One region of the Nonomuraea sp. B12E4 genome, then DNA from elsewhere that is predicted to be linked to it. Evidence: riboswitches for the same ligand, from Rfam matches in the RefSeq annotation. Region 1 holds a riboswitch; the other holds the start of a gene.
What was found. Region 1 has a riboswitch for cyclic di-AMP ahead of ABGB18_RS16940 (C40 family peptidase). Riboswitches for the same ligand answer to the same signal wherever they lie in the genome.
Positions count from the first base shown of each region.

Region 1 (4,069 bases):
CTACTCGGCGATCAAGGAGGGACGCGTCGCGGGAGCGGGCCTCGACGTGTTCGCCAAGGAGCCGTGCACCGACAGCCCGCTGTTCGAGCTGGACCAGGTCGTCGCCACGCCGCACCTGGGCGCCTCCACGCACGAGGCCCAGGAGAAGGCCGGCACCCAGGTCGCGCGCAGCGTGAAGCTGGCGCTCGCGGGCGAGTTCGTGCCGGACGCCGTCAACGTCCAGGGCGGCGTGGTCGCCGAGGACGTCAAGCCGGGCCTGCCGCTGGCGGAGAAGCTGGGCCGGGTGTTCACCGCGCTGGCCGGCGAGGTCGCCACCAAGCTCGACGTCGAAGTGCGCGGCGAGATCGCCTCCCAGGACGTGCGGGTGATCGAGCTGGCCGCGCTCAAGGGCGTGTTCACCGACGTGATCGAGGAGCAGGTCACCTACGTCAACGCGCCGCTGCTGGCCAAGGACCGCGGCATCGCCGTGGAGCTGGTGACCAGCTCCGAGAGCCCCGACTGGCGCAACGTCGTGACCGTGCGCGGCGTGCTCGCCGACGGACGTCAGGTCTCGGTCTCGGGCACGCTCTCCGGCCCGCGGCAGATCACGAAGATCGTCGAGGTCAACGGCTACGAGATGGAGATCGAGCCGACGGCTCACCTGTGCTTCTTCACCTACACCGACCGGCCCGGCATCGTCGGCGTGGTCGGCCGCCTGCTCGGTGAGCACAGCATCAACATCGCCTCCATGCAGGTGGCCCGGGACGTCAAGGGCGGCAAGGCGCTCATCGCGCTGACCGTCGACTCGGCGATCCCGGCCGACGTGGCCGACCAGATCGTGGCCGAGATCGGCGCCGAGAGCGGCCGCTCGGTGGACCTGGAGGACTGAGCGACCCTGCTCCACAAAGGGGGCCGCCACCCGGATCACACCGGGGGCGGCCCCCTTGTTTGTCTCACGATACGAGATGCTAGGACATCCAACGAGACGCTCGGGGTACTGTGGTGGGGATATGCGCCAGGTTCTCGTACTCATTACCTGCCGCGGCGGGGCCTGTTAGGGCAGGTCGACGACCCGCCGCGGGGTGTGGCGATGCGTCGGCCGGTAAGCCCCTTTTCGTCCGGTCCGCGACCCGGACCACGAGGTCAGGCCCGATCGGATTCGCGATCGGGATCCGAGTCCCCATTGGCACGCTCGCGAAATGAGATGAGTCACATGTACGAGATGTATGCCGCCAACCGCGCCGAAGAGCACGAGGACCAGGCCGCCGAGGCCCTGCAGATCGCGCTGGACCGTCGGGACAACGGCGGCGCGCCCCAGAACTCCAGCCGGTAGAACCGGCCGACCGCTTCATCCCCGGCAGGGCCTTGTCGTCTGCGAGGCCGTGACCGGGCGGCCCCGCGGCGGCCCCGCGGTGGTGCCGCGGTGGTGCCGCGGGGCCGCGTCCGCTCACAGGGTGGCGGTGAGCATGGCAGGCGGTGGGTCGTTGTGTTGCTTCGTGGAGAGCCGTACGCCCTTGGGGTCGGGCCGGACGGCGCCCACGAACGCCTCCCTGCGCCAGTCAGAGAGCGGCTCCTCCTTGACCACGTCACCGGTGTGCGGCGCGTTCACCATGTAACCGGGTCTGGAGACCATCCCGACGTGCCCCAGTCCGTGGAAGAAGACCAGGTCACCGGGCTTGAGATGGTTCCAGGAGATCTTCCTGGAGAACGCGTTGTACTGCTCCGCCGCGGTTCGCGGCAGCTCGATCCCGGCGTGCGCGTACGCCTTGAGCGTGAGTCCGGAGCAGTCGTACCCGCTGTCGCTGGTTCCGCCCCAGACGTAGGGGATGCCGCGCTTGCGCATGGCGAAGTTGAGGGCGATCTTCCAGGCCGGCTTGGGCTGGCTCTTCTGCTGGACGTGCTTGACCTGGGGGCCGGTCAGCGTGATCGCGCCGGAGTCGGCGGCCTGGGGGCGGACGACGTCGGGGCTGTGGGAGGTGGCGGCCTGGGCGGGAGAGGCCAGGGCGAGCCCGGCGGCGGTGGCCGCAAGGCAGGTGGTGATGCGAGGCATGGTCTGTCCTTCCACGTGGCCTACCGGGTTAGCTGACGGGCTCGGGCCTGGAAGTGGCCCTACGGCGGCTGCCGACTCGCCCCAGGGGAGATTTGGGTCCCCGGCTCCACACAGCGGTGTGCGGATTAGGCTGGACGAACTCTAACGAAACGGTCAAAGCGTTGTAAACCACCTAAAATCGGACGTCCGAGAAATGAGATGGTGTGTTCGTCAGTCGAGACGAGCCGGTAAGGTACCGCCATGGAGTCGCGTAACATCCGCTTGGCCGTCATCCCCGGGGATGGCATCGGCACCGAGGTCGTGGCCGAAGGGCTCAAGGTCCTGGAGGCCGTCGGCACGAAGTTCGAGCCCACGCACTATGACCTGGGCGCCGCGCGCTATCACCGCACCGGTGAGACGCTGCCCGACGCGGTGCTCGAGGAGTTGCGCGGCTATGACGCGATCCTGCTCGGTGCCGTGGGCGACCCCAGCGTGCCGCCGGGCGTGCTCGAGCGCGAGCTCCTGCTCCGCATCCGGTTCGAGTTCGACCACTACGTCAACCTGCGGCCGGTCAAGCTGTTCCCCGGTGTGACGACGCCGCTGGCCGGCAAGTCGCCCGAGGACATCGACATGATCGTCGTCCGCGAGGGCACCGAGGGCCTCTACGCGGGCACCGGCGGCGTCATGCGGCGCGGCACACCCCACGAGATCGCCACCCAGGAGTCGCTCAACACCGCCCACGGCGTCGAGCGCGTGGTGCGTTACGCGTTCGAGAAGGCCAGGTCGCGCCCCCGCAAGAAGCTGACCCTGGTCCACAAGACCAACGTGCTCTCCTACGCCGGCGACCTGTGGCAGCGCACGGTCAACCGGGTGGCGGCGGACTATCCCGAGGTCACCACCGACTACAGCCACATCGACGCGGCCTCGATGTTCTTCGTGAGCCAGCCCGAGCGGTTCGACGTGGTCGTCACCGACAACCTGTTCGGCGACATCATCACCGACCTCGGCGCGGCCATCGCCGGCGGCATCGGCCTGGCGGCCAGCGGCAACATCAACCCCGAGGGCGCCGCGCCCAGCATGTTCGAGCCGGTGCACGGCAGCGCGCCGGACATCGCCGGGCAGGGCAAGGCCGACCCGACCGCGACGATCCTGTCGGTCGCCATGCTCCTCGACCACCTCGGGCTGCACGCCGAGGCGGCCAGGGTCGAGCAGGCCGTCGCCGACGACCTCGTGGACCGGCTGGCCGGCGGGGCGAGCCGCACCACCAGTGAGATCGGCGACGAGATCACCGCGCGAGTATCCGGCTAGGACCGCCTAGTCCCCACGAGCGCCTGGCGGTTCCCACGAGGACCTCCAGGCGCTTTTTCGTGTGCGGACCGGCGAACCACCCCATCAGCCGCTTGTCATCCCATATAGCGAGACAATAGGAAGGTACGCACCGCCCTCGGGCAGTGCCCCACTCCCACAGACTTCGGTAGATTGCGCAGAACCGCAGAGAGAAGGACCTCCGTCATGACCGTCGCTCAGAAGCTCAGCTTCGACGTGCAGCTCTCCGACCACGCTCGCACCGCTGCCGAGCGGGAGCAGGTACTGGCGAACCCCGGTTTCGGGACTTTCTTCACCGATCACATGATCTCCATCGACTTCACCGAGGGCCGCGGCTGGCACGACGCCCGGCTCGCGGCGTACGGGCCGCTCTCCCTCGACCCGGCCACCGCGGTCTTCCACTACGCGCAGGAGCTGTTCGAGGGGCTCAAGGCCTACCGGCAGAGCGGCGGCTCGATCGTGACCTTCCGCCCGTACGCGAACGCCGCCCGCTTCAACCACTCGGCCGTCCGGATGGCCATGCCGGAGCTGCCGGAGGAGACGTTCGTGGAGTCGCTGGAGCTGCTCGTCGAGACCGACAAGGAGTGGGTGCCCACGACCGAGGGGCACAGTCTCTACCTGCGCCCCTTCATGATCGCCACGCAGGCGGGACTCGGGGTCAACTACCCGTCGAAGACCTACCGGTACATGGTCATCGCCTCGCCCGCGGCCTCGTACTTCACGGGGGGTGTCAAG
Region 1 covers NZ_JBDPME010000006.1:233,156-237,224, forward strand. The annotation lists gene serA (phosphoglycerate dehydrogenase) at 1-868, shown strand, start outside; gene ABGB18_RS16940 (C40 family peptidase) at 1,427-2,029, opposite strand; cyclic di-AMP (ydaO/yuaA leader) riboswitch at 2,032-2,171, opposite strand; gene ABGB18_RS16945 (3-isopropylmalate dehydrogenase) at 2,270-3,316, shown strand; gene ABGB18_RS16950 (branched-chain amino acid aminotransferase) at 3,521-4,069, shown strand, end outside.

Region 2 (4,069 bases), on a different contig from region 1:
CTGATCGTGCGGCCCAAGGTCGTCGACGCCGGGCACCACCAGCGGCGGCTGCTCCGGCTGACCGGGCTCGACGTGGAGGAGAACCAGGCGCGGCGGCTGCTCAACGACCTGGACGGGTTCCGGGTGGCCCAGGGGCTGCGGAACGAGGAGGAGGCCATCGTGGCGCACCGGTGGCTGGCGGAGGTGTTCCAGCCGACGGTGGCGGCCATTCCCCCGGAGCTGCGCGGGAAGCTGGAACCCGCGCAGCTCTTCCACGAGATCCTCGACCACCGCTGGTACCTGTCCGAGAGGGCGGACGCCGACGTGGGGCTGGCCGCGGCCGTCACGTCCTACGTGGAGAACGTGCTGGTCCACCGGCCCGACGAGCGGGCCCTGCTGCCGGAGTCACCCGACGGGCAGCCGGCGCTGCCCGAGGGGCCCGCGAGTTAGGGCCGGGTCAGGCGCCTTCGGTGGTCAGCTTGGTGATCTCGGCCGTGATCTGCGGCCACAACGGCACCGGCAGATCGTGTCCCATGCCCGGATAGGTCACCAGCCGGGCGCCGGGGATGGCGGCCGCCGTGGCCCGCCCGCCCGCGACCGGGATGAGCGGGTCGTCCTCGCCGTGCAGCACCAATGCGGGCACGCCCACCCCGCCCAGCCCCTCGGTACGGTCGCCCGAGGCCATGATCGCCGCGAGCTGCCGGGCCGTGCCCAGGGGGTCGAAGCACCGGTCGTAGGCCAGCGCGGCCTTCATGGTGACGTTCTCCCGGTCCAGCTCGTAACCGGGCGACCCGATGATCGACCAGGTCCGCACCGCCTGTGCCAGCACGGACTCGCGGTCGGCGGGCGGGGTGGCCCGCAGCACCGCGGAGGCGGCCTCGGTCGGCGGGGCGATCGAGGGGCCGGGCGTGGACATGATCGAGGTCAGCGTCAGCACCCGCGCCGGGTGCCGGATGGCCAGCGTCTGGGCGATCATCCCGCCCATCGAGGCGCCGACCACGTGCGCGGCGGGCCAGCCGAGGGCGTCCATCAGCCCGGCGGTGTCGTCGGCCAGGTCGTCGAGCACGTACGCGGACGGCGCGCCCCGCGCGGGCGCCCCCCTGTCGTGGAAGTGGGTGGACAGGCCCACGTCGCGGTTGTCGAAGCGCACGACGTGGTGTCCCTGCTCCGCCAGGAGCCGGCAGAATCCTTCGTCCCAGTGGATGAGCTGGGCGCCGAGCCCCATGATGAGGAGCAGCGGGCGTCCTGCCGGCGAGCCGAAGCTCTCATAGGCGATTTCGATGCCGTTCGCGGCTACGCGGGTGGTCACCGGACCAGAATGACATTCTGGAACGGCCCCGTAAAGGATGCCGCGGGCGGTGTCAGCCGCGGTCGGCCCAGGCGCCGGTGGAGAACGGGACCGGCCGGCCCCTCCTGCCGGGGCCGTCGCCCCACTTGGTGATGACGTAGTCCACGTCGATGTGGCCCTCGCCGCCGTTGCCGTCGACGCCCAGGGTGTCGGGGTTGAACGTGCCGCCGGTCAGGTCGGCGAAGGTCTTGGCGTCCAGGTCCAGCATGACGCCGTTGCTGGAGGGCTCGCCCGGGCCGCGGTCGCCCACGAAGAAGGGCATCTTCTTGCCCTTGTAGATGACGTAGCCCTCGGTCATGAGCGGCCAGCTCGGGCTGGCGGCCAACTGCTTCTGCATCGGCTTGCCGCTGGCCGGCAGTCCCGTGTCACCGGCTCTGCCGGAGGCGTCGTCCCAGAAGTATGACGCCGTGGTGGAGCCCTTGAGCAGCACTTCCTCGTCGGCGCCCGAGTCGGCGTACGCCGCGGTGCCGGCTAGTGCCAGCGCGCAGCAACTGGAGGCGGTGATCAGAGCGAGGGAACGCAGACCAGTGCGAGCAGACATGAAAAGTAGAGCCCTTCACGAGGAAACAGGGGGTCGCGCTCTCCGGGGGCGCAGGCATGGCCGCTCAGGCCACCCGGCGGGGTCAGGTGGAGCGCTTGGAGAATCCGGGAAAGGGGCTGCTCAGAAGGCAGCCGACACTACGTTGTCCAGTGGTTCGATCATGGGTATGTCCTCTCCATCACGCCTACCGGGTTAGCTGACGGGCTCGGGCGTGGAGATGCCCTACCGGCGCGGCCGGATTCACCCCAGTGGAGGTGGGTCCCCGGTTCCCGACTGATCGGGATTCGGCGCCAACCGGTGGTCCCTCTTGGGTAAGGGCCGGGTCACCAGTTGGTAATGGCGAAAACAGTAGCATCGAATCGGACAAACGCAAACGTTTCACCATGAATCGGGCGAAGATCTACCTTAAATGGCAAAGAGAAAGGGGGTACGGCATGCCGTACCCCCATGGAAACCGGGCCTCAGCCGCCGCTCTTGCGCCTGAACGATCTTTTACTCGCAGCTGGACCGTGCGCCCCGTGGATCTTCGATGGGTCGCCGCCCCTGCCACCCGCGCCCGAGCCGGCGTGCTGGTTGCGCTTGCGCTCCAGCGCCTCACGGAACTTGCGCTTCATCTCGTCCTCGGGAGTTTCGTCGTTTTCCGGCTCCGGTGTTTCCGCCATGAGAGGACCTCCGTGGTGTTGGGGACACCCACAGCTTCGCACGCCGCTGCTAATGACGCGAAACCGGCGCGGACCAACGTCACGGCGTGGCGGGCCCGCGCGGCCTCGCCGCTGCCTGCGACAGCACCGCGCGCGGGCCGACAAACCCCCGCTGACCTCGGCCTTCACGCGAGGTAAAGCGGAACGGTTACGTTCCTGGTATTGCGTTGGAGCAGCTCCGGAAATAGACCCGGCATGATGCTCCGGCCCCCGGTCCCGCAATGAGCCTTCTCGGTCGTGACCTGGCCCTGGATCTGGGCACGGCCAGCACCCGGATATACGTCAAGCGCAAAGGGATCGTGCTGGACGAGCCTTCGGCCGTCCGGCGCGACAACAACTCCGGCAAGGTCATCGCATTCGGCACGGAGGCGGCCGACGGCGCCGACGACGCCGACGACGCCGAGACGTACTGGCCGATCAACGGCGGCCTGCCGGCCGACGGCGAGATGAGCCGGCGCATGGTCAAGCATTTCCTGCGCAAGGTGCACCGGCATCCGTTCTCCAGGCCGCGCATCGTCATGGCGATGCCCGACGACTCCACCCCGATCGCGCAGATGGCGCTGCGCGATCTGGCGTTCGAGGCGGACGCCAGGGGGATCCTGCTGTTCCCGCACGCGCTGGCGGCGGCGCTCGGCGCGGGCCTGCCGGTCAGGGACTGCGTGGGCAGCATGGTGATCGACATCGGCTGCGAAACCACCAGGATCGCCGTGGTCTCGCGCGGGGACGTGGTGGCGACCAGCACCGTCCTCGGCGGCGGCCGGGGCGTCGACAGGGCCATCGCCCGGTGGGTGGAGAGCCAGTACGGGCTGGTGCTCGACGAGGGCGAGGCGGACGCGGCCAAGCGTGGCGCCGGGCAGCCGCCGTACGAGGAGGTCGTGGTCAAGGGGCACGATCCGGACACCGGCGAGCGGCGCTGGGTGGCCCTGCCCGCGCAGGGGATCCGCGAGGCGGGCGGGCAGCAGGTCGAGTCCATCGCGTGGGCGGCGGTCGAGACGGTGGAGCGCTGCCCCGCCGAGCTGGCCGCCGACCTCAGCGAGCAGGGGGCGATGCTGATCGGGGGCGGCTCGTTGCTGCGAGGGCTGGGCCGGCGGCTGCGTACGGCGCTGAGCATGCCGGTACGGCGGGCCGAACGCCCCCTTGAGGCGGTCGCGCTCGGGCTGGGCCGGTGCGCGGAGGAGCTGGGGCTGATCGCGAAGCTCCGGCGGCAATGAGCGAGGACCTGCTGCACGCCGGGGTCTCCCTCGCCGACAAGGCCGTCAGGACCGTGGCCGTCTACCTCACCGTGGCGGCGCTGCTGCGGATCGCCGGCAAGCGCGGCATCGCCCAGCTCAACAACTTCGACTTCGTGGTCATGCTGCTGATGAGCAACGTCGTGCAGAACGCGATCATCGGCCCGGACAACTCGCTGGTCGGCGGGCTGGCGGGGGTGGTGATCCTGGTGGCGTTCAACGCGGTGGTGGTGCGGTTCGCGGCGGAGGTGCCGGTCGTGGGCAAGATCGT
Region 2 covers NZ_JBDPME010000020.1:44,575-48,643, reverse strand. The annotation lists gene ABGB18_RS34110 (DUF4032 domain-containing protein) at 1-429, shown strand, start outside; gene ABGB18_RS34105 (alpha/beta hydrolase) at 437-1,288, opposite strand; gene ABGB18_RS34100 (hypothetical protein) at 1,341-1,868, opposite strand; cyclic di-AMP (ydaO/yuaA leader) riboswitch at 2,035-2,168, opposite strand; gene ABGB18_RS34095 (DUF5302 domain-containing protein) at 2,330-2,530, opposite strand; gene ABGB18_RS34090 (rod shape-determining protein) at 2,791-3,780, shown strand; gene ABGB18_RS34085 (YetF domain-containing protein) at 3,777-4,069, shown strand, end outside.
Region 2: another riboswitch for cyclic di-AMP. It lies ahead of ABGB18_RS34100 (hypothetical protein); the one in region 1 lies ahead of ABGB18_RS16940 (C40 family peptidase).